2 regions of the Acidovorax sp. LjRoot74 genome follow, and region 2 is predicted to be linked to the other one. Evidence: predicted binding sites of a transcription regulator. Region 2 holds the regulator's gene; the other holds the start of a gene.

The links. The regulator FliA, encoded in region 2, starts transcription of late flagellar genes. The targets are predictions, from matches to a motif close to CTAAAGTTTNNNNNNNNNNNGCCGNTA.
Positions count from the first base shown of each region.
Region 1: the regulator FliA is predicted to act here: its motif matches at 10,322-10,348, upstream of ACSQ3O_RS19300 (flagellinolysin).

Region 1 covers NZ_CAXUTI020000001.1:4,038,443-4,053,207, reverse strand. The annotation lists gene ACSQ3O_RS19350 (histidine phosphatase family protein) at 1-410, opposite strand, end outside; gene ACSQ3O_RS19345 (response regulator) at 558-1,736, opposite strand; gene ACSQ3O_RS19340 (NAD(P)H-dependent flavin oxidoreductase) at 1,896-2,846, opposite strand; gene ACSQ3O_RS19335 (pseudouridine synthase) at 2,917-3,708, opposite strand; gene ACSQ3O_RS19330 (ankyrin repeat domain-containing protein) at 3,841-4,176, shown strand; gene ACSQ3O_RS19325 (TerB family tellurite resistance protein) at 4,289-4,753, opposite strand; gene ACSQ3O_RS19320 (DHH family phosphoesterase) at 4,896-5,813, shown strand; gene ACSQ3O_RS19315 (DUF1501 domain-containing protein) at 5,901-7,118, opposite strand; gene ACSQ3O_RS19310 (DUF1800 domain-containing protein) at 7,129-8,748, opposite strand; gene ACSQ3O_RS19305 (MFS transporter) at 8,897-10,168, opposite strand; gene ACSQ3O_RS19300 (flagellinolysin) at 10,449-12,152, shown strand; gene ACSQ3O_RS19295 (thermonuclease family protein) at 12,174-12,611, opposite strand; gene ACSQ3O_RS19290 (DUF2242 domain-containing protein) at 13,142-13,675, shown strand; gene ACSQ3O_RS19285 (dihydrofolate reductase family protein) at 13,753-14,307, opposite strand; gene ACSQ3O_RS19280 (hypothetical protein) at 14,629-14,765, shown strand, end outside.
Region 2 covers NZ_CAXUTI020000001.1:4,987,288-5,002,052, forward strand. The annotation lists gene flhF (flagellar biosynthesis protein FlhF) at 1-1,068, shown strand, start outside; gene ACSQ3O_RS23670 (hypothetical protein) at 1,061-1,858, shown strand; gene ACSQ3O_RS23675 (RNA polymerase sigma factor FliA) at 1,886-2,602, shown strand; gene ACSQ3O_RS23680 (hypothetical protein) at 2,676-3,074, opposite strand; gene flgM (flagellar biosynthesis anti-sigma factor FlgM) at 3,093-3,416, opposite strand; gene flgA (flagellar basal body P-ring formation chaperone FlgA) at 3,510-4,307, opposite strand; gene ACSQ3O_RS23695 (flagellar basal body rod protein FlgB) at 4,530-5,009, shown strand; gene flgC (flagellar basal body rod protein FlgC) at 5,043-5,447, shown strand; gene ACSQ3O_RS23705 (flagellar hook assembly protein FlgD) at 5,466-6,116, shown strand; gene flgE (flagellar hook protein FlgE) at 6,155-7,435, shown strand; gene flgF (flagellar basal-body rod protein FlgF) at 7,485-8,225, shown strand; gene flgG (flagellar basal-body rod protein FlgG) at 8,263-9,045, shown strand; gene ACSQ3O_RS23725 (flagellar basal body L-ring protein FlgH) at 9,066-9,743, shown strand; gene ACSQ3O_RS23730 (flagellar basal body P-ring protein FlgI) at 10,136-11,278, shown strand; gene flgJ (flagellar assembly peptidoglycan hydrolase FlgJ) at 11,294-12,220, shown strand; gene flgK (flagellar hook-associated protein FlgK) at 12,237-14,213, shown strand; gene flgL (flagellar hook-associated protein FlgL) at 14,241-14,765, shown strand, end outside.

The DNA.
Region 1 (14,765 bases), 950 kb from region 2:
TGGGCCACGATGACGCGGTTGGTACCCGCAGGGACCGGGGTGGATACGAGGGCCTGCGTGGCGGCGATCACGGGTTTCTTCTGCTCGCTGGTCAGATGGGCCGTGTAGGCCAGAAGGGGCTCCACGCGCAGCAACTGGGGCTGTGCGGCAAACGTGAGCTGCGCGCTTTCCATCGCCCGGCACAGCGGGCTGTGGATGACCTCGCCCACGGGGACTCTGGCGCGCTGCAAGATGAGGCCCAGTTCGCGCGCCTGTTGTCGGCCGGCATCGCTGAGAACACGCTGGGTGTTGCAGTCGTTCAGATCCACCTGCGGGGCTCGGTCCACCCGGCTGCTGTCGGTGGCGCCATGGCGCAGGTAGAGCACAAAACCGCCCTGGCGCATCTGTGCAAGCAGCGCGGAGCTTGCCAATTTCTCCTGGAAGTTCTGGTCTTGCGCGCGACAACCTGCTGACCATGCAACGGCCCCCGCGACAGCCATTCCGACCACCCAACCCCTGGCATTGCGGGCAGGCTCGCTGCGGTGCGCGAAGGGCGTGATGCGAATGGCGAGCATGCGTCAATGCCCCGGCTCGGCTTCCGGATGGTCTGCAAACTGTTCGGCGATGGCTGCAAATTGCGGAACCAGTTCTAGAAATGCGTCGCAGATGTCGGGGTCGAAATGCTGCCCCCGGCCATTGCGGATGATGTCCACCGCATCGTCGAGTGTGAAAGCCTGCTTGTAGTGGCGGCGCGAGATCAGCGCGTCAAACACATCGGCGATGGCCATCAACCGGGCGGGCAGCGGGATGGCGTCGCCCTGAAGGCCTTCGGGGTAGCCCGAACCGTCCCATTTTTCGTGGTGGCCCGCTGCGATCTGGCGCGCTGTCTCCAGGAATTCGAGGGCCGAGTTTCTGGGCGCTGTGGCGGATGACAGCGATCGGTGGCGGCTCATCTGCAGCACGTTGCGGATGGCCTCCTCGATGGCGTCGGCACCAATGCGGGCATGGGTCTTCATCACCTCGAACTCTTCGGGCGTGAGGCGTCCCGGCTTGAGCAGGATGGCGTCGGGGATACCCACCTTGCCGATGTCGTGCAGCGGCGCGGCCTTGGCGATCTGCTGGCGCTGGTGGGCGCTGCCCAGCAGGTGTCGAAAGCGGGGGTGGTCCTGCAGGTGCAGCATCAGCACTTCGATATAGGCCTGCGTGCGGTGCAGGTGGTTGCCGGTTTCGTTGTCGCGTTTTTCGGCCAGCGTGGCCATGGCGTGCAGGCTGAAGTCCTTGATCAGCTCGTTTTCGGCCATGCGGCGCTGCACCTCGGTATCGAGGTAGCTGTTCTGGTCGGCCAGCCAGTCGCGTGCGGCCTTCAGCTCCAGGTGGGTGCGCACCCGCGCCAGCAGCACGGCGGGCTTGATGGGCTTGGCCACATAGTCCACAGCGCCCGCCTGCAGGCCACGTTCTTCGTCCGCAATGGCGTCGAGGGCGGTCACGAAGATCACCGGGATCTCGCGGGTCTCAGGCGCGGCACGCAGGGCGGCCAGCACCTCGTAGCCGTCCATCTCCGGCATCATCACATCGAGCAGGATGATGTCGGGCACCGGCTGGGTGTAGGCGACCTGCAAGGCCCGTTGGCCCGAGTTGGCCACCCGCACGTGGTAGTACGGGCGCAGCAGCTGGCCAATGACGGTCAGGTTTTCGCGGGTGTCATCGACGACCAGTACTGTTCTGAGCAGGGCTTTGTCATCGGTCGGCAAAAACATGGTCGGGGTGCTTTCGGGCTACCACGCAGAGAATCTGCTGGGGTGTAAGTCCATGTTACTGTCCTTACAGGAGCTGACAAGCTTTCTATGACGCGGTGGGTGGGCCCTGCACGGAGTCCCTGAGCCGCCGCCGTACCTGCCGGGGCGGGCGACCGGCCTTCAGCCAAACGACCGCGCTGCGGCCATCGCCCCCATGCGCTGGCTGATGGCAAAAAACTCTGCCACGGTGTCGTCAATGATCTGCTGCGCGGTCTTGACGGAGTCAATCAACCCTGCCGTCTGCCCCGCCAGCGCAGGGGCTGCCTCCATGTCGCCGTCAAAGTACACGCGCTGGATGCCCGCAAAGCTGTCGGCAGGCATGAGGCCAGCCTCGTGAATAGCCTGGGTGCGCTGCGACTTGAGCGCACGGATGCAGGGGCTGGCCTTGGTGTTGAGCATCCAGGTCCCGGTCACGCCCGCGTCGACGATGGCGTTCTTGTAGTTGGCGTGCACGGGGCTTTCGGCGCAGCTCACAAAACGCGTGCCCATCTGCACGGCCTCGGCCCCCAGCGCAAAGGCTGCGGCCATGCCGCGCCCGTCGCAGATGCCCCCAGCCGCCACCAGCGGAACATCCACCTGCGCGCGGATGGCCTGCAGCAGCACGAGGGTGGAGACCTCTTCGGGGTTCTTGAAGCCGCCGCCTTCACCGCCTTCGACCACCAGGCCGTCAATGCCTGCGTCCACACATTTGAGCGCCGCGTCCACCGTGGGCACGGCGTGGTACACGGTGATGCCCGCATCCTTGAGCGGCGCAATGAACTTGGCCGGGCTGCCCGCCGAGGTGGTCACAAACTTCACGCCCGACGTGCACACAAAGCGCAGCATGGCGTCGTCCTTCAAAAAGCGGATGGGCAGGTTCACGCCAAATGGCAGGCCCTGCGCGCTCATTTGGGTGATCTCGGCCTGGCAGTTGGCGGTTTCGCCGGACGAGGTTTCGATGATGCCCAGCCCACCCGCGCGCGACACCGCCGAGGCCAGCTGCGTGCGCGCAATCCAGCCCATGGGCGCCTGGATGATGGGGTAGCGCGCACCGGTGTGGGCAAGGACGCGGTTGGTGGCGGGTGCGGTCATGGGCGGTGTCTCCTGATTTTTTGGGAGCGCCCATTATTTCGACGGGTGTGCTGTCGCTGTGTCGCCCGCGTTACGGGGCCAGGGCGGGTGTCTCTTGCCAGGGCAGCTGCACAAACAGGCGCTGCCAGTCGGCGCAGGCAGGTTCTGTGGAATCGTCTGCGGGGAGGTGCCCACAGCCCAAGTCCGCAGGCCCAGGCCAGCGCAGCCCGCTGTCGAATGTCATTGCCACCCCCGTCACTGGGTGGGGCACCGTGAGCTGCCAGGCATGCAGCCACAGCCGCTGCTGGCCCAGCCGCTCGGCCCACCAGCGGTTGAGCGGGCCTTTGCCGTGCGTGGCATCGCCAATGATGGGGTGCGCCAGGTGCTTCAAGTGGCGGCGGATCTGGTGGCGCCGCCCGGTGGTTGGAATGGCCTCGACCAGCGAAGCGCGCGTGGTGGAAAAACGGGCATCGCTGGCCTCGGGCAGCGTGAGCTGCGCCAGCCGCCGAAAGCGCGTGTGTGCCTCTTGCACCGCCGCATCGGCCGGGGCGTCATCGGGCTTGAGCGCGTGGTCCACCTCGATGGCCTCAGGCGCCCAGCCGCGCACCATTGCCAGGTAGCGCTTGTGCGTAGCGCCCTGCTCAAACGCCTGCGACAGCGCGCGTGCCGCATCGCTGTGCAGCGCCATCACCAGCACGCCGCAGGTGCCCTTGTCCAGTCGGTGCACGGGATAGACATGCTGGCCCAGCTGGTCGCGCAGGGTCTGCATCACAAACCGCGTCTCGCCCGCGTCCAGCCCCGTGCGGTGCACCAGCCAGCCTGCGGGCTTGTACACAGCCACCAGGTGCTCGTCGCGCCAGAGGATGGGCAGGGGAGGGGGCATGGGAGCGTGGGGTACAGGTTTAAAGGTGGCGCCACACCCCTTCTTTGGTGGGGTAGGGAAGGCGCGCATTGTGCAGCACACAGGCCTGCCTACACTGCTACGTTTTCTGCAACGCGCTCAAGGAACAGGCCAATGTCCGCTGGAGACTGGAAAGACATGTACGCCGCCGCCGTGGCGGGCGACCTGGCGCTGGTGCGCCACCACATCAGCGCGGGCGTGAACCCCAACTACCAGCACCCCGAGATCCTGTGCACGCCCCTGGTGGCCAGCCTCGTCCACGGCCACGACGCCATTGCGCACTACCTGCTGGCCCATGGCGCCGATCCTGGGTTGCGGTCCGACTTTGACGACATGACCCCGCTGGAGGCCGCGCGCCGCCACCGGCGCACCGAGTTCATTGCCTTGCTGCAGGCGCAGGGCGCGAAGGAAGAGCGCAAGCCTTTTTGGTGGCGCTGGCTTCCGGTGTAGAACCAGGCTTAATCATCCGTAGAGCCCGCGCGGCGCAGGCCGATGGCCGCCGTGCAAGGGCCGCTCCGCCGCACGGGCGGCGTCCCCCCTTGGGGGGAAGGCGCGAAGCGACTCAGGGGGGGCTTACTTCCTTCGCCCGCATCTTGGCGCCGATGTACTCCCCATGCGTCACGTGCAGCAGGCCTGCCACCTTGCTGATGGTGTGCATCTCGTTTTCGTCCAGGCGCGCATCGGCATAGGCCACCTGCCACATGGCCTCGACCAGCTGGATCTTCTGGTCCTGCGTGAAATGCTCGTTCAGGCTGCTGGTGAAGCGCTGGTAGTCGTACGCGGTTTGGGATGTGGTCAGGGCCAGCTCCAGCAGGCGGGCCAGTTCGTCGTCGCTCAGCGCAAATTTGCTGCGCAGGGCGGTCACCACGGTGGTGCGTTCTGCGTCGTCCATGGTGGCATCAAATCGCACCACCTCCACCAGCAGCACGGCGGCGGCCAGTTGCACCGTGTGTGTCCGCTCGGCGGGTGACGGGGACGGCGTGGGCTGCGTGAAGCTGTCGAACAGGTCTTTGAGGGTCTGGAGCATCGGGGGCCTTTTCTGAGGGCTTTCGCTGTGTGGCGCTGGTGGGGTGGAGGTGTGGCCGTGCCGGTTGGTTCCCGCCGGGCGCGTGAGCGGTTGCGCACTTTGCGCTCGCTGCTGTCTATTGAGCCAGCGACAATTGGGGGTCATGACGAAGAAAACCATACTCCCCCTGCAACTGCTGGTTGCCCCCGACAAGAACGACCCCGCACCGCTGATCCTGTACCACGGGCGCAACTGCCCCGACGGCTTTGGCGCTGCGCTGGCCGCCTGGCTGTATTACGGCGACAGCGCCGAGTACCGGGGCCTGGACCACGGCGATGTGCTCTCGGTGGAAGACCTGCCGCCCGTGGCGGGCCGCACCGTCTACATCCTTGACTTCTCGTTCTCGGCCGAGATCCTGCAGGCCATCGACGAGCGTGCCGCCAAGCTGGTGATGCTGGACCACCACAAGAGCGCGGCCGAAAAACTCACCGGCTTTGCCTGCCGCTGCGGCGTGGTGCACTTTGACATGAGCAAGTCGGGCGCGCGCCTGGCCTGGGAGTTTTTCCACCCGCACACACCCATCCCGGCGCTGCTGCAGTATGTAGAAGACCGCGACATCTGGAAGTGGGAGTTTGAAGAGAGCGCACGCTTCCTGTCGGCGCTCGACATGGAGACGCAGGACTTTGCGCGCTGGAGCGAGATCGCTGCCTTCAGCCCCGAGCAGCTTGCGCAGTTCATGGTGCGCGGCGCGGCCATGGACGAGAAGTACAAAAAGCTCTGTGCCGACATCGCCGAGGGCGCGCAGCCCCTGGTGTTCAACGGCATCGCGGGCCTGATGGTGAATGCGCCGGGCATGTTCCACAGCCTGGTGGGCGACATGCTCTCGGCCAAGACCGGCACCTTTGCGCTGATGTGGAGCGCCGGTGAAAAAGGCGTGAAGGTGGGGCTGCGTGCGCAGCGCAATTTCGACTGCATCGCCCTGGCCGAAAGCATGGGCGGCGGCGGCCATGCCCAGGCCTGCGGTTTCAAGATGAAGGTCGAGCGCCTGCCCGAGCTGCTCTCTGGCACCTTCAACGCCTGAAGCAGGGGCCGGTTTTGAATGAAAATCGGCCTTTGCGCGCGATAGATAAGCGCTAATAGCTATTAAATATGTAGCAATCTACGCAGGCTACACCAGCCGCAGATCCACTCCCTTCGTCCCCGGAAACACCCGCGCCACGGCGGCCGCGTTCAGCCCGTACATGCGCGCAAACAGCCCGCCCAGCACGGTGCGGTAGTCGTTGAGCACGGGGTAGTCGCGGTTCTGGAACAGCGTGGTGGCCGTCAGTGCCTGCTGCTCGCCCACCACGCGCCCGCCGCCCACGCCACCGCCCAGCACCCAGAACACGGTGCCGTGGCCGTGGTCCGTGCCCCGGTTGCCGTTCTCGCGGAAGGTGCGGCCAAACTCGCTGACCACCACGACCACGGTGTGCTTCCACGCGGGGCCCATCTCGTCGGCAAAGCCTGCCAGGCCTCGGCCCAGCTCTTCAAAGCGGTTGGCCAGCGTGCCGGTGGCAGCGCCCTGGCCCACATGGGTGTCCCAGCCGCCCACGTCCACAAATCCGATTTGGTAGCGCGCCTGCATCAGCTTTGCCATGCGCCGCGCCGTGCCTTCAAAGCCCTTGGTGCTGAGCGCGTTGCGGCTGGCGGCCTCCATTTCGCCCTGCATGGTGCGGGCCACTTCTTCGCGCGTGGCAAAACCTTCGGCCACGGGCGTGGCCAGTGGCGTGCCCCGGTACATGGATTCGATGAGCTGTGCCTGCCGCGCATCCACACCACTGCGGCCCGCCGCCGCACTCAGCAGCGTGTTGGGCACGTCCACCGCGCCGCGCAGCACCAGTGGCAGGGTGCTGGTGAAGGCCATGGGCTGCAGCGCTGCCGTGGCCGGGGGGTTGCCGGTGCGCGGGTTCAGCTCGGCTACCAGCCGGTTCAAGAAGCCCGAGCGGTAGTCGCGCCGCCCGCCCACGGGCTGGCCCAGTTCCATGCTGTCCTGCGTATCGAAGTGGCTGCGCGAGAGGTCGTCGGTGCCCGCAAACGGCACAAAGGCCAGCTGGCGCTGCTGGTACAGCGGCAGCATCGAATCGGCCAGCGCGGGGTGCAGGCCCCAGTCTGGTGTGAGCGGCAGTGCGCCACCGTCCTGCCCGGGGCGGGCAATGGCGATGTTGGGCCGCGTCTCGTAGTAGTAGCTGCTGGCCGTGGGCACGAGCAGGCTGGCGCAGTCATAGCCGCCACGCAGAAAAACGAGTAGAAAACGCGCGTCCAGCGCGCCGAGGGCGGCCATCGCGCTCGCACTGTTAACGCCCAGCGCGCTGGCGCCCAGGGCTTGAAGAAGGTGTCTGCGTTGCATGGTGATTCTTCTAGCCGTGCATGAACTCGGGGGACGCGAGGAACAGCAGGTTCCATTCGCGCGGTGAGGTGGCCTGCGCCAGCGCATTGCGCGTGGCGGCCGACCAGGTGGGCTGCAGGGCGCGCACATAGGCACTCTGCGCCAGCGGCGGGGGCGTGCGCTGCGCTGCGGACTGCTCGGCCATCCTCATCTCCTTCTCGCGCGGGGTGGACAGGGGCGCGGAGGCCACCCCGGCCCCGATGGCGCGGGCGATCTCGAAGCGGGTGGACATCTGCCCTGAGCCTGCCCACGCCGCCGCATCCAGCGGGTAGCCGTCGGGCGTGGCGCGGCCATACAGGGGCTCGGCCAGGCGCTGCAGCCAGCCAAGCGCGGGCTCGGCGCCGGGCAGCACGGCGTCGCCATGGGCCAGGCGCAGGCCGGCCAGCACGTAGTGCACCGGGTCGCGAAAACGCTGGCCCAGCGACGCGTGAAATTCGGGTGTGTTGAACAGCGCCTCCAGCACGGCGGCGATGTCGCCATCGCTGCGCTCGAACGTGCGAGTGAGCGTTTGCAGCAGCGCAGGCGGCGGCTGGTCGCCCACCAGGAACAGCGCGAGCTTGCGCGTGATGAAGCGCGCCGTGGCTGGGGCACGGGCCAGGCGGTCTAGCGCTTCGTCCACCTCGGCCAGGCCCTCGGCGCGCAGCGGCTGGCCCAGCAGCGTCTTGGGCTCCCAGTCATGCCGCTGGGGGTTGAACTCGAACAGGCCCTCGCGCACGTAGTGGCGGCGCAGCGCGGGTTTCATGCGCGGGGGCTCGTCGTCCGGCGGCCGCAGCGATACGCCCACGCCGGTCAGCACACGCGCCAGCTCCTGCACGTCCTGCTGGCTGTAGCCGCCGTCCACACCCAGGGTGTGCAGCTCCATCAGTTCGCGCGCGTAGTTTTCGTTGATGCGGCCCGCTGCGTTGCGGGCGTTGTCCAGGTAGTGCAGCATGGCCGGATGGCGCACCGTGGCACCCAGCAGGTCGCGAAAGCGGCCCAGTGCGTGGGGGCGGATGGCGCGCTCTTCATAGTCGCCCACCAGCGCGCGCAAGGGGCCTTTGCCTGCAAACACGTTGAAGTGGTTCATCCAGAACCAGGTCATCTTCTCGCGCAGCTGGGTGGGGGAATACAGCGCGCGCAGCACAAAACGCTCGGCCGCCTCTTGCTGCAGCGCGCGCATGTCCTGCTGCCAGGCCTTGAGTGCGGCCTTGCGGCCCTCTTCGGTGGGTTGGGCCTTGGCGGCCTGTTGCTGCGCCTCCATGCGCGCGGCCAGCTCGGGCAAGGGCGTGCGGGTGATGGCCATGGCGTCGATCTGTGCCTGCGCTGCGCTCGGCAGCGTGGTGGGCGGCGGGCGCAGCTGGGCGGTCAGATAGGCCGCAGCCCCCTGCGGCGGCAGCGCCTGCGTGCCCTGGGCGATGTTGCCCCAGGTCACGCGGTCCAGCAGGCGGGCCAGGGTGGCCTCGTCGGCCTGGGCCCAGGGGGCGGCGCCTGCCGGGGCGGCGGCACGGGCCAGGCCCAGAGGGGCGGTGGCGGCCATGCCCAGCAGGCCTAGGCCTGCGAGCACGGTGCGGCGCTGTAGATGGCTGGAGGGCGGAGCGAAGGGTGCGTTCATGGGCGCGCTTGTGGGGCAGGCAGTGGGCGCATGGTGCGCCGCCCCCACGCGGCGTGCAAGCCTGCCGCGCGGGTTTTACCTGCGCGACACAAATGCCCCAGAGCTTGTTTACACGGGCTGTCGCGCCGCCGCTGAACTGCTCAGCTGCTCAGCTGCTGGCCGGCGCAGCTTCCTCGAAGCGGTCCACCGTGCGCAGCGTCTTGAAGGCCCACATCCAGCCCCCCACCACGCCCAGCGTGCACAGGCCGCCCACCACGGCGGCAGGCACCACACCCAGCCAGGCGGCGCTGGTGCCCGCGCGGAACTCGCCCAGCTCGTTGGACGAGCCGATGAACAGCATGTTCACCGCGTTCACCCGCCCGCGCATGGTGTCGGGCGTGGAGAACTGCACCAGCGCCCCCCGGATGTACACGCTCACCATGTCGGCCGCGCCCGCCACCATCAGTGCCGCAAACGACAGCCAGAACCAGTGCGACAGCGCAAACACCAGGTTGGCCACGCCAAACACCGCTACGGCGATGAACATGGTGCGCCCCACATGGCGGTTGAAGGGCCGCATGCTCAGGTACAGCCCGGCACCCACCTCACCCACCGCCATGGCGCTGCGCAGCGCGCCCAGGCCCGCCGGGCCCACGTGCAGCACCTCTTGTGCATAGATGGGCAGCAGGGCCACCACGCCGCCCAGCAACACGGCGAACAGGTCCAGCGAGATGGTGCCCAGGATGATGGGCCGCGAGCGGATGAAGCCGATGCCCGCGCCAAAACGCTGCCACATCGTGCCCTGCGTGGGGCCGGGCGCGGTGCCGTGCGCCACCGGAACCCGCAGCACCAGCGCCACCCCCAGTGCAAAGCAGGCGCAGCAAATGGCATAGGTCAGCTCGCCGCCGCCCAGCGCATACAGCAGCCCGCCCAGCAGGGGCCCGCCAATGCTTGCCACGCGCATCAGCATGCTGTTGGCGGCCATGGCCTGCGCCAGATGCCCGCGCGGCACGATCTGCGGCAGCAGGCTTTGCATGGCCGGGCCCGAGAAAGCCCGCGAGCAGCCGTAGAGCACCAGCACCGCATAAATGCCCGCCACGCCGCTGGCGCCGTGGCCCGACAGCCACCACAGCAACGCGCTGCACACCCCGCCCACCGCCCAGGCCAGCGCCAGGATGCGCTTGCGCGCAAACCGGTCGATCAAATCGCCCGCTGGCAGCAGCAGGCACAACATGGGCAGAAACTGCGCCAGCCCCACATAGGCCAGCGCCAGCGGCTCGCGCGTGAGGTCGTACACCTGCCAGGCCACGACCACAGCCTGCACCTGGGTGGCCACCACAGCCACCACGCGGGCGATCAGAAAAGCAACAAAACCGGAATGGCGGTAGACGTTGGCGGGCTCGGCATCGGGCGCCGCAAGAGGGGATGGGGGAGCGGTCATGGCAACAGGGACGGTTGGCGCGGGGCTGAGAGCGGCTTCTTTGAATAGGCTCTTAAGGCGCCGCCGGGCCAAGGGGAGAGAAAGACCCCACGATGCTAACGGCCATGCCCCTGGCGTGCTGGCGGCTGGGGGAAAGACCCGCAGAAATCGCTATTCAGGTTTTGCCGGAGCCCGTCGATAAGGAGAAAGAGAAGCGGGTTTCCGGGCTCCGGCGCTCTGGCGTGGGGGCGCGGGAGCTGTGTATTTATCCACCACTCACCAGGGGTTCACGGGGCAGGCCATGGGGTTGACGATCAACACCAACGTAATGTCGCTCAATGCGCAGCGCCGGCTTGGCAATGCGCAGAGCGACATGGCCACGACCGTGCAGCGCCTGTCCTCGGGCCTGCGCATCAACAGCGCCAAGGACGATGCGGCCGGCCTGGCGATCTCCGAGCGGTTCACTTCGCAGATCCGGGGGCTCAACCAGGCGGCGCGCAATGCCAACGACGGCCTGTCGCTCATGCAGACGGCCGAGGGAGCGCTGCAAAGCGTCACCGCCAGCCTGCAGCGCATCCGCGAGCTTGCCGTGCAGGCTGCCAACGACACCAACAGCGCGTCCGACCGCCAGGCCATCCAGGCCGAGGTCACGCGGCTGGCGCAAGAGATCGACCGCACCGGGCGTACCACGCAGTTCAACGGCATGGACGTGTTCGACCGCTCCGATGCCAGCGTGGTGGGCGACGAGAACCTGCTGGCCGTGTTCGATGGCATGACCAGTGCGGGCAGCTGGCTGGAGAGCAGCGAGAACCTCATCCGCACCTACTTCGGCATCCAGGCCGACGGCGCGGCGCTGGACATCCGCTACACCGGCTTCACCGACAACGCAGGCGGTGTGGCGGCCTATGTGCAGGTCACCGGTTTTGATGGGCAGGGGCGGGGCAACAACCTGGTGCTGCAGGTGGACATGGCCGACTTCGTTCCGCCCAACATGCCCAACGGCGGGACCGCGCCGTTCTACAACGACCGCGTCATTGCGCACGAAATGGTGCACGCCGTGATGGCGCGCGCCACCAATTGGCAGGACATCACCACCAACCACCTGTGGTTTGCCGAAGGCGCGGCCGAGTTCGTCCACGGTGCCGACGAGCGCGTGCGTGGGGATGTGACCAATCTGGGCGTGGCAGCCGTGGTGGCGGCCATTGGCGGGCCCACCAACACCAGCGAGTTCTATTCGGCCAGCTACTCGGCTGTGCGCTACATGCACGACCGCATCAAGGCGGCGGGTGGCACGGGCATCAAGGACGTGCTCAGCTACATGAGCAACAACCCCGGCGCCACGCTGGACGCGGCCATTGCCGCTGCCTCGGCAGGGGCCTTCACCAACGGGGCTGATGTACAGGCGCAATTCGCGCTCAACGGCGCTGCCTTCATCGGTACCTTCAGCCTGAACAACGCCGACACCGGTGCCATTGGCGGCGCCGATGTGGATGGCGGCATGGTGCGCGACGCCAAGGCTGCGCTGCCCAACCAGGGCAGCCGTTCGGGCAAGGATGCGCTGCAGGGCTTCACCGAGACCTACGAAAACATCGCGTCGTCCAGCGGCGCCATCAGCACCAAGGTCTTCCAGGTGGGCGCCAACGCCAACCAGACCATGGAAACCCGCGTGGGCGCGGTTGGCCTCGGTGCCATGGGGCTGCGCAACACGCTGGACGTGACCACCTCGGCCGCGCAGACCATCGTGTCGGTGGACCGCGCGCTCGACTACGTGAACAGCCAGCGCGCCGTCATCGGTGCCCAGTCGTCGCGGCTGGAGTCGGCCATTTCCAACCTGCAGATCGGCAGCGAGAACCTCTCGGCCAGCCGGGGGCGCATCACCGACACCGACTTTGCGGTGGAGACCGCCACCCTCGCGCGCCAGCAGATCCTGCAACAGGCGGGCAATGCCATGGTGGTGCAGGCCAACCAGATGCCCCAGGGCGTGTTGGCCCTGCTGCGCACCTGACCCATCCCTCTCCAGCCCCGTTCAGCGCTGGCTGCGCCGGTGCCGGTAGTCCCACGGCGCCAGCGGCCGCTTTTGCGACCACAGGCCGGCACCGTTGCTGCGCGCCTTTGACTGCAAAGCTGCCAGCTCCGGACGTGATTCGGCATACGGCGTGTACACCCAGGCCAGGCCCGCGCGCACCTGGGCCGTGGCCACGTCGGCGCTGCCGCAGCGCACATGGGCCACCGTGCGGCCGTAGTTGTCTTCATCCACCGGCTGCAGCGTGGCGCGCTGCCTGAAGCACAGCCGTGCCAGGTTCTGCCGCGACTTCTGGCCAAACGCCTGGCGTGACTCGGGCGCATCGATGGCGGCAATGCGCACCTTGACCTGCTGGTAGGCGCCAGGCACGCCGCAGCGGGCGGTGAGGGTGTCGCCGTCGCTGATGGCGACGACCTGGCAGAGCAGGGAAGCGAGGGGCACGGGAGGGGAAGGAGTGGTGCGGGCGCTGCCAGGCCTGTGGCCTGGAAGGTTGCCGTTCTTTACAAGTCTTTTTGGCCGTCTGCGCGCAATGGGAGAGCGCTGATAGCTATCAATAGTGTAGCTGCTGCAGGCCTCTCTTCATGCCGAACTGGGGCGCAGGCGCTGCGTTGCGCGGGGCTGCCGGTTTTTTGTGCAGCGCGCTGAAACCACGCACTGGCGCCGTTTCTCGGGGTTGTTCTGCGGGTTATCCACAACTTGCTGCACATGCGGCGGGTATAACTTGCCGGATGATGGCTGGCACGGCGATAAACCCCGTTCAAACCCCGGCCAAACCTTGGTCATATGGCTGCCGAAGGGCGGGCCGCTCCCTAAAATCGATGGAACCGCGCACGGCCTGTGCCGTCAGAGCAGCCTGTTGCGCCGCATGAAGAAAACCAGACATGACACCAAACTCCCCGACGGATTGCCCCTTGCCCCACGCCACTCCGGTGGCCCACGTGCCAGGCCGGGCCCTGCTGCGGGCGCTGGCAATGGCCGTGGCGGGCGGTGCATCGGCCCTGCTGCTGGCGGGTTGTGTGGGCACCACCGCCAAGACCTTCGAGGTGCAGGAAAACTTTGGCTCCGTGGCCACCTACTCGCGCCTGTTCGACGCCACGCCTGTCCAGACCTGCGAGGCATCGCGCCGCGCACTGCTGAGCCAGGGCTATGTGATCTCTACCCAGCAGGCCGAGCTGATCGAAGGCAAAAAAAGCTTTCAGCCCGAGGCCGAGTCGCACCTGCAGATGGTGGTGCGTGTGGTGTGTGTGCCCGAGGCCAATGACGGCAAGGTGAGCCTGGGCTTTGTGACCGCGCTGCAGGACACCTACGCCCTGCGCAAGACCAACAACTCGGCCAGCGTGGGCGTGGGCGCCATCGGCTCGGTGTCGCTGCCGTTCTCTTCCAGCAGCGAATCGCTGGTCAAGGTGGGCAGTGAGACCATCTCCAAAGACACCTTCTACGAAAGTTTCTTCGACCTGGTCAAGCGCTACCTCATCATCGACCAGGCCCAGGCCAGCGGAGGCTGAGGCGGGGACTTGAGGGCCCCGACGCAGGCAGTACAAGCGGTACGACAAGGCGGAACAACGACGCCAGGGGATTTTTGTTAGTCGCTCTCAGGGCGCGGCACCGCGTAGCGCAGCTCCGCAAACAGGCCGCCCAGCGTGGTCACCGACGTCAGGCGCAGCGCCGGTTGGGCGATCCGGCGCGGCAACAGCGGCGTGCCTGCGCCCAGCGTTACCGGGGCGATCTGCACGATCAGCTCGTCGAGCAGGCCCGCGTCGTAAAACTGCCCTACCAGCTCACCCCCGCCCACAATCCACACATTGCACCCCGCTGCCGCCTGCACCATGGCCTGGTGCACCGGCCGCACATCGCCGCGCACAAAGCGCACATCGGCGCCCGCAATGCCCCGCAGAGTGCGCGAGCTGAATACCCATGTGGGTTGCGCGTAAGGCCACGGCTGTCCCGCGTCGATGGCGTGTTTCAGCATCCATTCATAGGTGTGCGACCCCATGGCCAGCGCGCCCACATCGCGGATGAAGGCGGGGTAGCTGGAGCCTTCGATCTCGCCAAACTGCAGCAGCCAGCCCAGGTCGTGGTCGGGCGTGGCGATGAAGCCATCGAGGCTGGCTGCGCCGTAGAACTGGGTGGAGGTCATGGGATGAATGCTGGGGGTGGGGTCTGCGTTGTGGGTGCCGACACCATAGTGCGAGGCTGCTGACAACGTGTTGGCAGCAAGGTCCTACGCTTTCCCGTGCTGCGATGCCGAACATTCGCACTCGGCGAGAAGTGGAGATTCGACACGGCGTTTTTACTGAAAATACCGCGTGGATATCGCTGCACCTGACCACTTCCTCTCGGTGAGGCTGCTTACAGTCGCGCCCTGGGCTTGATCTCTGGCTTTGGAGATGCGAATGGCGGCAGAACAGATGATCGAACGACTTTCCCGAATGAAAAGAAATGGTGCTGGGGGTGATTCATGAATGATGTTTTTGATTTCTTGATCAAGCGTCAGATGGCGTTCTTCTTCCTGGCGGTATTGGGGGCCGCAGGTCTGTTCTATTACTTCGCCACGATTGAAGGTTTGGGGCACTACCGAACATCTCTCTTGTCTGG
Region 2 (14,765 bases):
GCCCCGGCGGCTGCCGTGGCGCGCCACAACCCGCTGCGCACCATCCCCATGGACATCCCGCCAGAGCCGCCCCGCCGTCGGCAGGAAGCGGCCAGCGCCCACCTGATCCAGTCGAACAACCAGCAGAGCCTGATGAACGAACTGCACTCCATGAAGGAGTTGATCGAAGACCGTTTCAACACGCTGGCCTGGCTGGGTCAGGCGCGCCAGAACCCGATCCAGTCCAACCTCATGCTCAAGATGATCCGCGCGGGCTACTCGCCTTCGCTGGCGCGCGCCGTGCTGGAGCGCATGCCCGAAGAGCTGTCGGCCGCCGAGTCGGTGCGCTGGCTGATGGAGGTGCTGGAGCGCAACCTCAAGACCGACCAGGCCGAGCCCCCGCTGTACGAACAGGGCGGCATCTTTGCCATGGTGGGCTCCACCGGCGTGGGCAAGACCACCACCACCGCCAAGCTGGCCGCCATGTGCGCGCGCATCCACGGCCCCGGCAGCGTGGGCCTGATCACGCTCGATACCTACCGCGTGGGCGCGCATGAGCAGCTGCGCACCTATGGCCGCATGCTGGGCATCGTGGCCCACCTGGCGCACGACCGCGCCGCGCTGCAAGACCTGCTGGGCCTGCTGTCGGGCAAGAAGATGGTGCTCATTGACACCACCGGCGTCGCCCCGCGCGACCCGCGCAAGCGCGACATGCTGGACGTGCTGGACCTGCCCCATGTGAACCGCCTGCTGGTGCTCAACGCCGGCTGCCATGGCGATACGCTGGACGATGTGCTCACCGCCTTCAAGACCGACGGCTCGCAGCAGGCCATCCTGTCCAAGGTGGACGAGGCCGTGAAGCTGGGGCCCGCGATCGACGCGCTGATCCGCCACCAGATGGTGCTGCGCGGCGTGACCAATGGCCAGCGTGTGCCCGAAGACTGGGAGCGTGCCAACGCCCAACAGCTCATCAGCACCTCGATGCGCGCCCCGGCCAAGTCGGCGTTCGACCCCAAGGCCACCGACCTGAACTTCTTCTTCTCGCACTCGCCCGACACCATCACCGAGGGGGGACTCGTCGATGCTTGATCTGGGCTTTCACCAGGCCGCCGGGCTGCACAGCTTCACACCCCAGGCCGAGCTGCGGATGCTGGCCGTGGCCAGCCAAGGCAACACCGGCAGCGGCCTGGAAACACTTTGGCAGATCTGCGCCAGCCTGCAGCGGCTGGGCTACCCCGTGGTGGTGCTGGACGGCACGGCCTACGAGACCGACGACAGCCCAGGCCTGCTCCACCTGCTGCAACACGCTTCATGGAACGACGGCGCCCACCTGAACCTGGGGGCCACGGCATCCTCGCTTGCCGTGATCCCGGCGGCCAAGGGCTTGCAGCACCTCAGCCGCACAGCGGGTGATAGCACGCGTTCTCCCATGGAGGGCTTGCTGCCCTACTTCCGAACCTACGGCCTGATGGTGATCCACGCCCCCGCCGCCACCCTGGGGCCCCTGCTGACCCACACCGCCACGGTGCCGCTGGTGGTCATGGGCGGCGGTGCGGCGGGTGTGATGAACAGCTACAAGAGCCTCAAGCAGATCGCCCTGCACACCGGACTGCCCTGCATGGTGGCCGCTTTGCTGCACAGCAACACGGCGGCAGAGCGCCGCAAGGCCCAGTCACAGCTGATGACGCTGCAGGCCTGCGCGGAGCGCCACCTGGGCGGGCCCGTGCGGACCACCACCATCGCCACCCAGAGCCCCCAGGAGCTTCAGCGCCTGGCCTTGCAACTGCTGGAAAATGCGGGCACCATGAACGGATCGCTGACTGCGCTACCCACCAGCAACCTGACTGGCATGCCTGCGCATTTTGTCCGGAGCCATTGATCTGATTTGTCCGGAGAAGTTGATCTGATGTACACCGCCAAAGGCCAGCTCGATCGTGATGCGCTGATCCGCCAGCATGTCCCGCTGGTCCGGAGAATTGCGCACCACATGATCGCCAAGCTGCCGCCCAATGTCGAACTGGATGATCTGATCCAGGTCGGCATGATGGGCCTGGCCGAAGCACTTTCGCGCTACGAAGTCGCCCAGGGCGTGCAGTTCGAGACCTTTGCCACCCAGCGCATCCGGGGCGCAATGCTCGACGAACTGCGCGAGGGCGACTGGATGAGCCGCAGCTCGCGCAAGAGCCAGAAAGACATCGAGCACGCGGTGCACCGGCTGGAGCAGAAGCTGGGCCGCAGCCCGCTCGAATCAGAAATCGCCAGCGAAATGGGCATGAGCCTGCCCGACTACCAGAACCTGCTGGGCAAGGTCCGGGGCACCCAGTTGGTGTACCTGGAAGACATGACCCATGGCAACGACGATGACGACGGGTTTCTGGACCGTCATGCCGCCGATGCCGATGCCGACCCGGTCGAGTTGCTGCGCGACCAGCGGCTCAAGATGTCACTGGTCAACGCCATCAAGAGCCTGCCCGAACGCGAGCAGCACATCATGGGCATGTACTACGAGCACGACATGAATCTCAAGGAGATCGCGGCGGTGCTTGGCGTAACGGAATCCCGGGTGTGCCAGTTGCACAGCCAGTCCATCGCCCGCCTGCGCGCCAAGATGCGCGCGCATTGATACCCCGCACGGCCGCCCCACAACGCCCCGTGCACCTGCCAGGGCAGCGCTGGAGCGGAGCATCACAGCCCAGTCAGCCCGCAGAACGGTAGATACGCGCCACGCCTGGCTTGGCTGCGCGCGTTGACAGCCCGTCTCCATAGGTCGATGCGGCATTGGAGGGTGGCAACAGGCCCGCTACCTGGCGGTCCGTCACCCCAGACAGGCGTGCCAAGTTCTCGCGCTGCACCACCAGCATGTCGCCGATGGCCGCCACCCGCTTCTGCGCCGCCGCAGGCAAAGGCAGCCCCTGCGCAGCGGATTGCTCCAGCACCCGCGCAAACTGGGCCGCTGCGTCACGCAGGGCCACACTGTGTTGTTCCAGGGAGGAGGGATCTGCCGCGAGAAGAGCGGCGGAGACTTTATCGATCAGCTGTTCGACAGCCGAGAGGGATTCTTCCAGCGACATGGCGCATTGTGCGATGGATCGCACCAGCCTGCCAAGTGGGGCTCAACCCCGCGAACGGGTCAGGATCTCCTGGGCGTTGGACAACATCTTGTCGGCGATGGCCTCGGCATCGACGGAGAACGACCCTTTTTCAATGGCCGCGCGGACGGCCTTGACCTTGCCCGCATCAAAATCCCCTGCCACGCGGGAGGCGGGGTTCAGGCTTTGGGCGGCGATGGAGACCGTGACGGGCACACCGGCGGTGGACGCAGCGGCCAGGGCGTCTTTGGTTGCTCCTTCAGCAGCGCTGGCAGGACTTTTGGCTTGCTTGGCAAGCCCCGTCTGCGCCAATGCGCCCGGGAGTTCCGGTTTTTGACCTATCTTCATCGCTCTCTCCACCACCCCGCATGATGTGGGGCACAGTAGCAATGTTTTCGACCCGTTTGGCCCGGACTTTAGCCATTTATCACCGAGGCGTCATTAAAGAGTGACGTCCACCGTCCCACCTTCATTGACAATTCCGCTAACTATTCGACCATTATCCATGCGGATGCGCACAGTTTGCCCCACAGCACCTGCAGACAGCGCCTGACCTGCCGACGTGACTGCATAACCAAGCCCCTGGGCCACCACCTTCACCTGGGCCCCCGCGCGGAACAGCTGGGGGGCCCGCACCATGCTCTGGCGCAAGGCCTGGCCCGCCACCAACTGGCGCGCGGCCACCTGCCCCACCCAGTGATCCGGATTGGCCATCACCGGTGCGGTTTCGGCGGCCCAGTCCACCTCGGCCTCGGTGGCGTCGTTGGCAGTGAGGACCGCACCAGGCGCCACATTGCCGGTCAACACCCATGCCGGGCCAAACGCCTTGATAGTGACCGGCAGAAACACGTTCCAGGCGGTGGCGCCCTCCACACATCGCAGCCCCAGGCGGGTACGCCCCCACAGACGGGACCCGGCGGGCAGGTAGGGCTCCACGCGTGCGCAAGGCGCCAGCCGTAAACGCGAATCCAGTGAGCCAACGCTCACTTCCATGCGCAAGGGCAGACCGGTGGGTGCGCTGCGCGCCAGGGTGTCATCCAGCCAGCGCTGGGTCAGGGGCCCCAGGTCTGCCGGCGGATCCCCCGCCGCCTGGGCCTGCGCAGCACCGCCTGCGCCCAAGGCCCAGCCCCCCAGCATCACGAGGCACAGGGCCCACCAAGCCGCACCGGCACGGCGCCGCGCGGGGGCGCGAACAAATGCAGCGGAGCGGGACGACAAGAAACGGGGGCGGATGGACATGGGGCCTCCTGGGCATCGGGTGGCATTGCATGGCCGACCCACCGGGGGCAAGGGCCATTTCACACCAGGAACTATAGGCAGGCGACGCCCGCCCAAAACCCGGAACTGCCCATCCATTTCCACGCTCTTCGCGCTTTAGAAAGAAGCGGCGGTTTCCATAATCAGGCAACGCCAAAAAAGCCCCTGGGGCTGGCGACTTTGCAACCACGGTGTGAGGCAAACATGCTTGACAAGATGACCAACCAGCTGAGTTTTCACAGCAACGCCCTGGTGCTGCGTGCGGAACGCCAGCGCGCCATCGCCAGCAACATTGCCAACGCCGACACGCCCGGCTACGTAGCGCGCGACTTCAAGTTTGGAGATGCCCTGCGTGAAGCCACGGGCATCGGATCTTCTAGCTCGGGATCGGGCACGGGTTCGGGTTCGGGCGTGACCCGCCTGGCCGCCAGCGGATCGCATGGCACGGCGGGCACCACCGACCCGCGCCACATGCCTTTGCCCACCATGGCCACCACCGCCAGCATCGACCGACAGGGCGCGCTGGGCTATGCCGTGCAGACGCAGCCCAGCCTGGACAACAACTCTGTGGACCTGGACCGCGAACGCGCGAACTTCGTGGACAACTCCGTGCGGTACGAAGCCACGCTGCGCTTCATCAACGGCGGCGCCAAAACCATGCTCAGCGCCATCCAGGGCCAGTAAGCCAGCCGCGCAGCCCAGAAAGCGAGCCACACCATGTCCATGTTCTCCATCTTCAACGTCTCCGGCAGCGCCATCAGTGCGCAGTCGCAGCGGCTCAACGTGGTGGCCAGCAACCTGGCCAACGTCGATGCCGTGGCGGGCCCCGACGGCAAGGCGTACAAAGCGCGCCAGTTGGTGTTCCAGACCGCAACCATGGGCGCCGAAAGCGCCGCTGGCGTGCGCGTGAGCGGGATGAGCGAAAGCAATGTGCCCGGCCGCCGGGTGCACGACCCCAGCCACCCGTCGGCTGACGAGCAGGGCTATGTCACACATTCGAACGTGAACGCGGTGGAAGAGATGGTCAACATGATCTCGGCCTCGCGCTCTTACCAGAACAACGTCGAGGTCATGAACACGGCCAAGTCGCTGCTCCTCAAGACCCTGCAGATGGGTCAGTAATTCCAGGGAGACACCACCATGATTCTCGGCGCCACCAATGCCCCCACGGTCACGGATTCGACCAACACCAAGGCCAACGCCAACGACCCCGCCGCCGCGCAGGACCGATTCCTCAAGCTGCTGGTCGCGCAGCTGAACAACCAGGACCCGATGAACCCGCTGGACAACGCACAGATGACCTCGCAGATCGCGCAGATCAACACCGTGACCGGCATCCAGCAGCTCAATCAGACCATGCAGAGCATGGCCGAGCAGTTCAACTCGCTGCAGGTGATGCAGGGCACGGCACTCATCGGGCGCAACGTGATGACCGAGGGCTCCAGCCTCGCCGTGGCCGACAAGGCAGGCAAGGGCGGCTTCGAGCTGCCGTCGGCCGCCACCAACGTGAAGATCGAGGTCACCACCGCCGGTGGCCAGGTGGTGGACACCATCGACCTGGGCGCAAAGGCGGCGGGCCGCCACACCTTCGAGTGGGATGCAAGCAAGTACACCGGCTCCACCGACGCGCTGCAGTTCCGTGTCACGGCGGTCAACGGCTCCACCAAGCTGTCGAGCACGGCGCTGGCCCTGTCCAAAGTCACGGCCGCAGGCGCCGAAGACGGCCAGCTCAAGCTGACGCTGGCCAACGGCAAAACCATCAACTACAGCCAGATCAAGGCCCTGGTCTAACCCGGCCCGAACCCTTTCGCCCCCATCAGGAGAACACTATGAGTTTTCAGCAAGGCCTGTCGGGCTTGAATGCCGCCAGCAAAAACCTCGACGTCATCGGGCACAACATTGCCAACTCCAACACCGTCGGGTTCAAGGCCTCGCGGGCCGAGTTTGCCGAGATGGTGGCTTCCGCCATCGGCTCTGCAGGGGGCTCCAATGCAGGCATCGGCGTGGAAGTGGCCGCTGTGGCGCAGCAGTTCACTCAGGGCAACCTCACGATCACCGGCAACAGCCTGGACGTGGCCATCAACGGCAACGGTTTCTTCACGCTCACACTGCCCGATGGCACGCCTGCCTACACCCGCTCCGGCAACTTCAAGCTGGACAAGGAAGGCAACATGATCACCAACGACAACGCTTCGGTGATGGGCTACCCGGTGGATCCAGTCACCGGCCTGCGCACAGGCACAGACCCCATCCCCATGGTGTTCCCCACCGCTGAACCCATCCCTGCCAAGCAGACCACAAAAATCACTGCGGCTTTCAATCTGGACGCCCGCGCCACTGATGCAGCGGGAGACCCCGCGGCCACGCCCCCCATTCCGGCCACCCCCCGCGCCACCTACGGCACCTCGATCAATGTGTTCGACAGCCAGGGCGTGGCCAAACCGGTGAGCCTGTATTTCCAGAAGACTGCCACCGACAACACCTGGGACGTATACGACGCGCTGGACGACCCCACAGCCGTGCCGCCCGTGGTGGCCACGCCCATCGGCCAGATCACGTTTGACAACAACGGCGCCATCACCGGCCCGGTGGCCACACCGCCCGCCACAGGCTTCTCGCTGCCGCTCACCGTCAACCCGACACCGCCCAACCCCAACAACCTGCCCACCTACACGGTGGACGTGAGCCTGGACAAGGTGACGCAGTTCGGCACCAAGTTCGCCGTGTCCAACCTGAGCCAGGACGGCTACACCTCGGGCGAACTCACCGGCATCAACATCGAGAACAACGGGATGATCATGACCCGTTACTCCAACGGCGTGACCCGTGCCGAAGGCCAGCTCGCGCTGTCGAGCTTCCGCAACACGCAGGGCCTGGCCTCGGTGGGCAGCAACAACTGGGTGGCCACGTTCGAATCGGGCCAGCCCGTGGCGGGCACCGCCACCGATGGCAACTTCGGCTCGCTGCGCTCGGGGGCGCTGGAAGACTCCAACGTGGACCTCACGGCCGAGCTGGTCAACATGATGACCGCCCAGCGCGCCTACCAGGCCAACGCCCAGACCATCAAGACGCAAGACCAGGTGATGTCCACCCTGGTGAACCTGCGCTGATCTGCGCCTGAACCTTCACTGACCCCACCCTGGACCCCGGAGAGCCCCCATGGACCGCATCATCTACACCGCGATGACGGGCGCAAACGCTGCCGCCCACCGGCAGGCCGTGCTGTCCAACAACCTGGCCAACGCGTCCACGGGCGGGTTCCGCGCCGAGATGTCCACCTTCCGGTCCGTGCCGCTGCAGGGCGACGGCGCCAAGACCCGGGTGTTTGCGCTGGAGGCCACTTCGGGCTACGTCAACACCCCCGGCCCCGTGCAGCGCACAGGCCGCAACCTCGATGCGATGGCCGCAGGCAACGCCTGGTTCGCCGTGCAGGGCCTGGACGGCATCGAGGCCTACACCCGCGCGGGCAGCTTCGAGGTGTCGGCGGGCGGCCAGCTTCTCACCCCCACCGGGCTGCCGGTGCTGTCCGACGGCGGTGCGCCCATCGACGTGCCCCCGGGGGCCGAGGTTTCGCTGGGCTCTGACGGTACCATCACCGCCAAGACTGCTGGCCAGCCCGCGCAGGCGATTGGCCGCCTGAAGCTCGCCACCCCCACGGCCGAAGACCCGCTCAAGCGCGGCGACGACGGCCTGTTCCGCACCACGTCGGGCGACCCCATGCCCAACGATGCCAACGCCCGCATGCTGTCGGGTGCGCTGGAGGGTTCCAACGTGAACCCCGTGGAGAGCATGGTGGGGATGATTGCCGCAGCGCGCCAATTCGAGCAACAGATGCGCCTGCTGCAAACCGCCGAGACCAACGACAAGACCGCCAGCCAGTTGCTGAGCATGAACGGCTGAGGCGACGCCCCGCGCTGCCACGCCAAAAGGAAGCACCATGATCAACTCCCTCTGGATCGCCAAGACCGGCATGTCTGCCCAGCAGACCCAGCTCGACGTCATCTCGCACAACCTGGCCAACGTCTCCACCACCGGCTACAAGCGCAACAACGCGGTGTTCGAAGACCTGATCTACCAGAACCTGCGCCAGGTGGGCGCCAACACCACCGAGCAAAACCAGCTGCCCACCGGCCTGCACCTGGGCCTGGGCGTGCGCACCGTGGCCACCAGCCGCAACTTCGTGCAGGGCAGCCTGCAGGAGTCCAAAAACAACCTGGACGTGGCCATCAACGGCAACGGTTTCCTTGAAGTGACCATGCCCGACGGCACCATCGGCTACACGCGCGACGGCTCGTTCCAGGTCGATGCCCAGGGCCGCCTGGTCAACTCCAGCGGCCTGCCCGTGGCCAACGGCATCACCGTGCCCGCCAACGCCACCAGCGTGAGCATCAGCGCAGACGGTGTGGTGTCGGCCACCGTGCCAGGCAACACCCAGCCCCAGCCGCTGGGCAACCTCGCCATGTCCTCCTTCATCAACCCCGCAGGCCTGGAGCCCATCGGCCAGAACCTGTTCAAGGAATCGGCCGCCTCGGGCCAGCCCCAGCAGGGCACACCCGGCACCAACGGCCTGGGCATCCTGAAGCAGGGTTTTCTGGAAGCATCCAACGTGAACGTGGTGGAAGAACTGGTCACCATGATCCAGACCCAGCGCGCTTACGAGATGAATTCCAAGGCCATCCAGACCTCCGACCAGATGCTGGCCAAGCTGTCGCAGCTGTGATGGCCAGGAAGGACACCGCCATGAAGCACCTGATCGCATCCACCACCCTGGCCTTGCTGGCCACAGGCTGCGCCACCCTGTCGCCGCCGCCGCCCGTGGACATCCTGCCCACCACGCCGCCGCCCATTGCCACGACCACGCCGCGCACACCGCCGCCGGTCACTGGCAGCCTGTTCCACAACGCCAGCTACCGCCCCGCGTTCGAAGACCGCCGCGCGCGCATGGTGGGCGACAACGTGACGATCAATATCGTGGAGAACGTCACGGCCAGCCAGAAGTCCTCGTCCACGGTGGACCGCACTTCCGAAGCCAAGGCAGGCATCACCAACCTGCCCTTCGTGAAGAAGTCGCTCAGCGACGTCACCACGCTGGGCGCGGGCTCGGAAAACACCTTCTCTGGCAAGGGCGGCACCGAAAGCGCCAACACCTTCACCGGCTCCATCACCACCACGGTGGTGGACGTGTTGCCCAACGGCCACCTGGTCGTGACCGGCGAGAAGCAGATCGGCGTGAACCAGAACGTGGACGTGCTGCGCTTCTCGGGCACCATCGACCCGCGCGTGATGCAGCCGGGCAGCATCGTCAACTCCACCCAGGTTGCCAATGTGCGGGTCGAATCCCGGGGCCGAGGCGCCCAGAACGAAGCCCAGGTCATGGGCTGGATGAACCGGTTCTTCAATACCATCACGCCGTTCTAAGGTTTCACCCCCTGAGGCGCTGCGCGCCTTCCCCCTCTCTCCACGCGCTGCGCGCTAAGGGAGGGGGACGCCGCCAGCGCGGCGGAGCGGCCCTTGCGCGGCGGCCCGCGCTGGGGCCGCGCCAGTTTGACGGACACCGGGCTTTGGGACGGTGGTGACTGCAGTATCAGCCTGAGTTTATTGCTATATTATTTATAGCAATAAACGCTTACTGATAGCGCGGGGACGGCCATTCTTTCTCATATTTTCCGCAGCAGAACAGCCCTGGCACCTGCCCGGCGCGCTGTAGGCGCACCGACCGCTTTCCCCCGCCCCGAAACCCACGCAATAGACCGGTGAACCGGCTGCTTTTCGGGTTTTAGTTTCTGGCGGGGCCGCCCACAATCGGTGCCATGAAAGCCTTGTCCCACCTCCCCCTGCAGCGCATTGCGCGCGCACTGTGGCTGCTGCTGGCCCTGGTGGCGGCCTGCCTGGCCGGGCCCGCCCAGGCCCTGCGTATCAAGGAAGTGGCAGCCGTGCAAGGCGTGCGATCCAACCAGCTGACGGGCTATGGCCTGATCGTGGGCCTGGACGGCACGGGCGACCAGACCACGCAGATGCCCTACACCACGCAGGCCATGTCCAACTACCTGCAACAGATGGGCATCAGCCTGCCGCCTGGCTCGGCGAACCAGCTGCAGCTCAAGAACGTGGCGGCGGTGATCGTCACGGCCCAGTTGCCTGCCTTTGCCCAGCCCGGCCAGACGATCGACGTGAATGTGTCCTCCATGGGCAACGCCAAGTCGCTCAAGGGCGGCACGCTCATCGTCACCCCGCTGCGCGGCGCCGATGGCGAAATCTATGCGCTGGCCCAGGGCAATGTGGTGGTGGGCGGCGCAGGCGCATCCGCAGGTGGCAGCAAGGTGCAGATCAACCACCTGAGCGCAGGCCGCGTTCCGCAGGGCGCACAGGTCGAGCGCGCCGTGCCCACGCCACTCAATGAGGGCGACACCATCAGCCTGGGCCTGAACGCCTCGGACTTCCAGACCGCGCGCCGCGTGGTGCAGGCCATCAATGCCAAGCTGGGCAATGGCGTGGCCACCGCGCTGGACGGCCGCACCGTGCAGGTGCGTGCACCCATCGACCCCGGTGCCCGCGTGGGCTTCATCGCCGACCTGGAGGAACTGCAGCTCGACGCCATGACGCCCGCCGCCAAGGTGGTCATCAACGCCCGCACCGGCTCGGTGGTGCTGAACCAGGCGGTCACACTCGGCCCCTGCGCCATCGCGCACGGCAACCTGTCCATCACCATCAGTTCAACTCCCGTCATCAGCCAGCCCGCACCGTTCTCGCAGGGGCAGACGGTGGTGGAGCAAAAGAGCGACATCCGCATCAACCAGGAGCCGGGCAACATCATCCAGGTGCCCGCCTCGCCCCAGCTGGCCGACGTGGTCAAGGCGCTCAACGCGCTGGGCGCCACGCCGGGCGACCTGCTGGCCATCCTGCAGGCCATCAAGGCTGCCGGCGCGCTCAACGCCGAACTGGAAGTGATCTGACCCGGAGGCGCAACCATGGCCCTCACCCTGCCTTCATCCAACACCACCAGCAGCACCTCGAATGCGCTGGCGGTGGACATCCGCTCGCTCAATTCGCTCAAGTACGACGCGGGCACGGCCAACAACGCGCAGACCACGCGCGAGGTGGCCAAGCAGTTCGAGTCGCTCTTCATGCGCGAGCTGATCAAGAGCATGCGCGACGCCACGATGAAATCCGGCCTGATGGAAGGCGAGCAGGCCAACCTGGGCCAGGACATGCTGGACCAGCAACTGTCGGTGAACATGGCGGGCCAGCAGGGCGGTCTTTCTGAAGCCATTGCACGCCAGCTTTCGCGCCAGATGGGCGGTGCGGACACCACGTTCTCGGTGCCTTCCACCCTGAGCCTGCAGTCCTCCCTGCCCCGCGCCACGGCCCCGGCCGCCAGCGGCAGCACACCTGCCGAGGCGACCATCCAGGCGCCCAAAGGCCGCGACGGTTTTGTGCAGCACCTCTCCGGCACCGCCGAACGCGTGGCGCAAGAGAGCGGCATCCCCGCCAGCTTCATGCTGGGCCAGGCCGGGCACGAAACCGGCTGGGGCAAGAGCGAGATCAAGCACAAGGACGGCTCCAACTCGTTCAACCTGTTCGGCATCAAGGCGGGCAAGGGCTGGACGGGCAAGGTGGCCGAGATCACCACCACCGAATACATCAACGGCAAGGCCCAGAAGGTGACGGCGAAGTTCCGCGCCTACGACTCCTACGAAGATTCGTTCCGCGACTACGCCCGCCTCATCAAGGAAAGCCCGCGCTACGAGAAGGCCGAATCCGTCGCCCAGTCTGGCTCGGCCATGGCCTATGCCTCTGCGCTGCAAAAGGCGGGCTATGCCACCGACCCCGAATACGCCAAGAAGCTCAGCGGCGCTATTAACAGCGTGCTGCGTACACAACGCGCCCAGGCCTGAGAACGCGAGGTAAGCCATGAGTCTTCTCAACGTCGGCGCCCGCGCCCTGCTCGCCAACCAGGTGGCCCTGCAGACGGCGGGCCACAACATCGCCAATGTCAACACGCCCGGCTATTCGCGCCAGACCGTGGTGCTGCAAACCGTGCAGGGCCAGTTCACCGGCGGCGGCTACATCGGCCAGGGTGTGGATGTGCAAACCATCCTGCGCAACCAGAGCGAGCTGCTCACGCGCCAGTCGGCGGCGGCGGGCTCCACACAGGCCGCAGACATCGTGCGGGCCGAGCGCCTGCGCCAGCTGCAGGAGGTGTTCAGCGGCGGCACGGCCGGGCTGGGCGCCGCCATCAACGACATGATGAATGCGTTCACGGACGTCGTGAGCGCCCCGACAGACATCACGGCGCGCACAGTCGTGCTCACGCGCATTGACGAAACCGCCGCGCGCATGCGCACTGCTTCTGACCGCCTGAACGAACTTCAGTACACCGTCACCGAGCAATTGCAGAGCAGCGTCACGGCCATCAACGCACTGGCCAAGCAGATGGCCGGAATCAACGAGCAAATTGCACGCGCCAACGGCAACGGCCAGAGCCCCAACGACCTGCTGGACCAGCGCGACCAGATCATCCGCGACATCAACCAGTATGTGCAGACCACGCAGATCCCGGCCGACGATGGCACGGTAGGCCTGTTTGTGGCGGGTAGCCAGCCGCTGGTGCTGGGCACCACGGCCTCCAGCCTGTCCATCGACGATGCCACCCAGTTCCCCGCCAGCGGGCAGATCAAGCTGTTCTTCAACCGCACCGGGGCGCCCCCGGTGGAGATGGACGAAAACGTACTGGGTGGCGGCTCGGTCTCGGGCCTGCTGCGCTTCAACAACAACGACCTGACGGAAGGGCGCAACCTGCTCGGCCGCATGGCCATGGCCATCGGCATGACCATGAACGACCAGCAGAATCTGGGCCTCACGCTTGATGGCGTGCCTGGCAAGGACCTGTTTGCATTGCCCACCAGCATGCCGGGCTACACCAACGGCGCGGGCGTTGGCACCGTCTCGTTCACGGGGCCCACGCAGTTCGCAGCCTCGGACTACGAAATCCGCTTCACCACCGGCACGGCGGGACAGGTCGTGCGCCTGTCCGATGGCAAGGCCACCGCTTTCACCAGTGCCGCCAATCTGGCCACGTTGCAGATCGACGGGCTCAACTTCAACCTGACCACGCCCGGCAACCCCGGCGAGCGCATGTTGTTCAAGCCGTTCAGCACGGCGGCCAACAACATCCAGGCGCTGGTGTACTCGCCACGCGATCTGGCCGTTGCCAACCCCATCAATGCCGCCATGGGCACCGCCAACGGGGGCACCATGCAATTGGGGGGACTCAAGGCCACGGGCCTGCCCAATCCGCCGGGGCTGGTGCTGCCCGCCAATGCCAACCCCGCCGCCCTCCCACCCATCCTGGGCGGCGTGCAGCTGCAGTTCACCGCCGGCCCACCCACGACCTACGACGTGCTCGACCGGGGCACCGCCCCACCGACCGTGCTGGCCGCTGCACAGCCCTACACATCGGGTGCGCCCATCTCCATCAACGGGTGGGAGATCAAGCTGCAGGGCAGCCCCAAGACCGGCGACACGGTGGTCATCGGCAATGCGCTGGACCCCCAGTACGGCGATGCATTCACCCGCAACGCGGGCAATGCCAGCGCCCTGATGGGTCTGCGCGATGTGAAGATGTTCGACGAGTCCACGCTCTCTGACGGCTACGCCAGCGCCATCGCCCAGGTGGGCACGCGCACGCAGAGTTCGTTGTTTGCGGCCGAAATGTCCACCACCATCGCCACCAACCTGGAGCGCGACCGCACAGCGGTGTCGGGCGTGAACCTCGACGAAGAGGCCGCCCGGCTGATCCAGTACCAGCAGGCCTACCAGGCATCGTCCAAGATGATCCAGATTGCGCAGAATATCTTTGACTCGCTGCTGCAGGGCATGGGCCGCTGATCGCCATCCAGGAGCTAGGAGTTCGACATGAGCAACAGCATCTACCGCCTTGGCACTGCCAACATGTACGACAACGCCCTGCGCAACCTGGGCACGCGTCAGACCAACCTGTCCAACCTGCAGGAAAACCTCACCTCGGGCAAGCGCGTGGTGCGGGCCAGTGACGACCCCGTGTCGGCCGCCCAGGCCGAGCGTGCGCTCAACCGCCTGGCACGCATCCAGACCGAGCAGCGCGCGCTGGAGACCCAGCGCAATGCCATTTCTCAGGGAGAGTCCTCGCTGGGTGATGCTGTGGACCTGATCCAGCAGTTCCGCCAACTGGTGGTGAGCGCAGGTGATGCTGCGATGACACCCAACGACCGCGTCACGGTAGCCAACCAGCTCCAGGGCCTGCGCGAGCAACTGCTAGCGGTTGCCAATCGCAAGGATACCAATGGCATCCCGCTTCTGAGCGCGCTGGGCAGCGCTCTGGCACCCTTCCTGGGCCCGCAGAACGGCTCGCCGGACTACACTTTCGAGGGCCTGCCCGGTCAGACGGCCAGTACGGGAGTG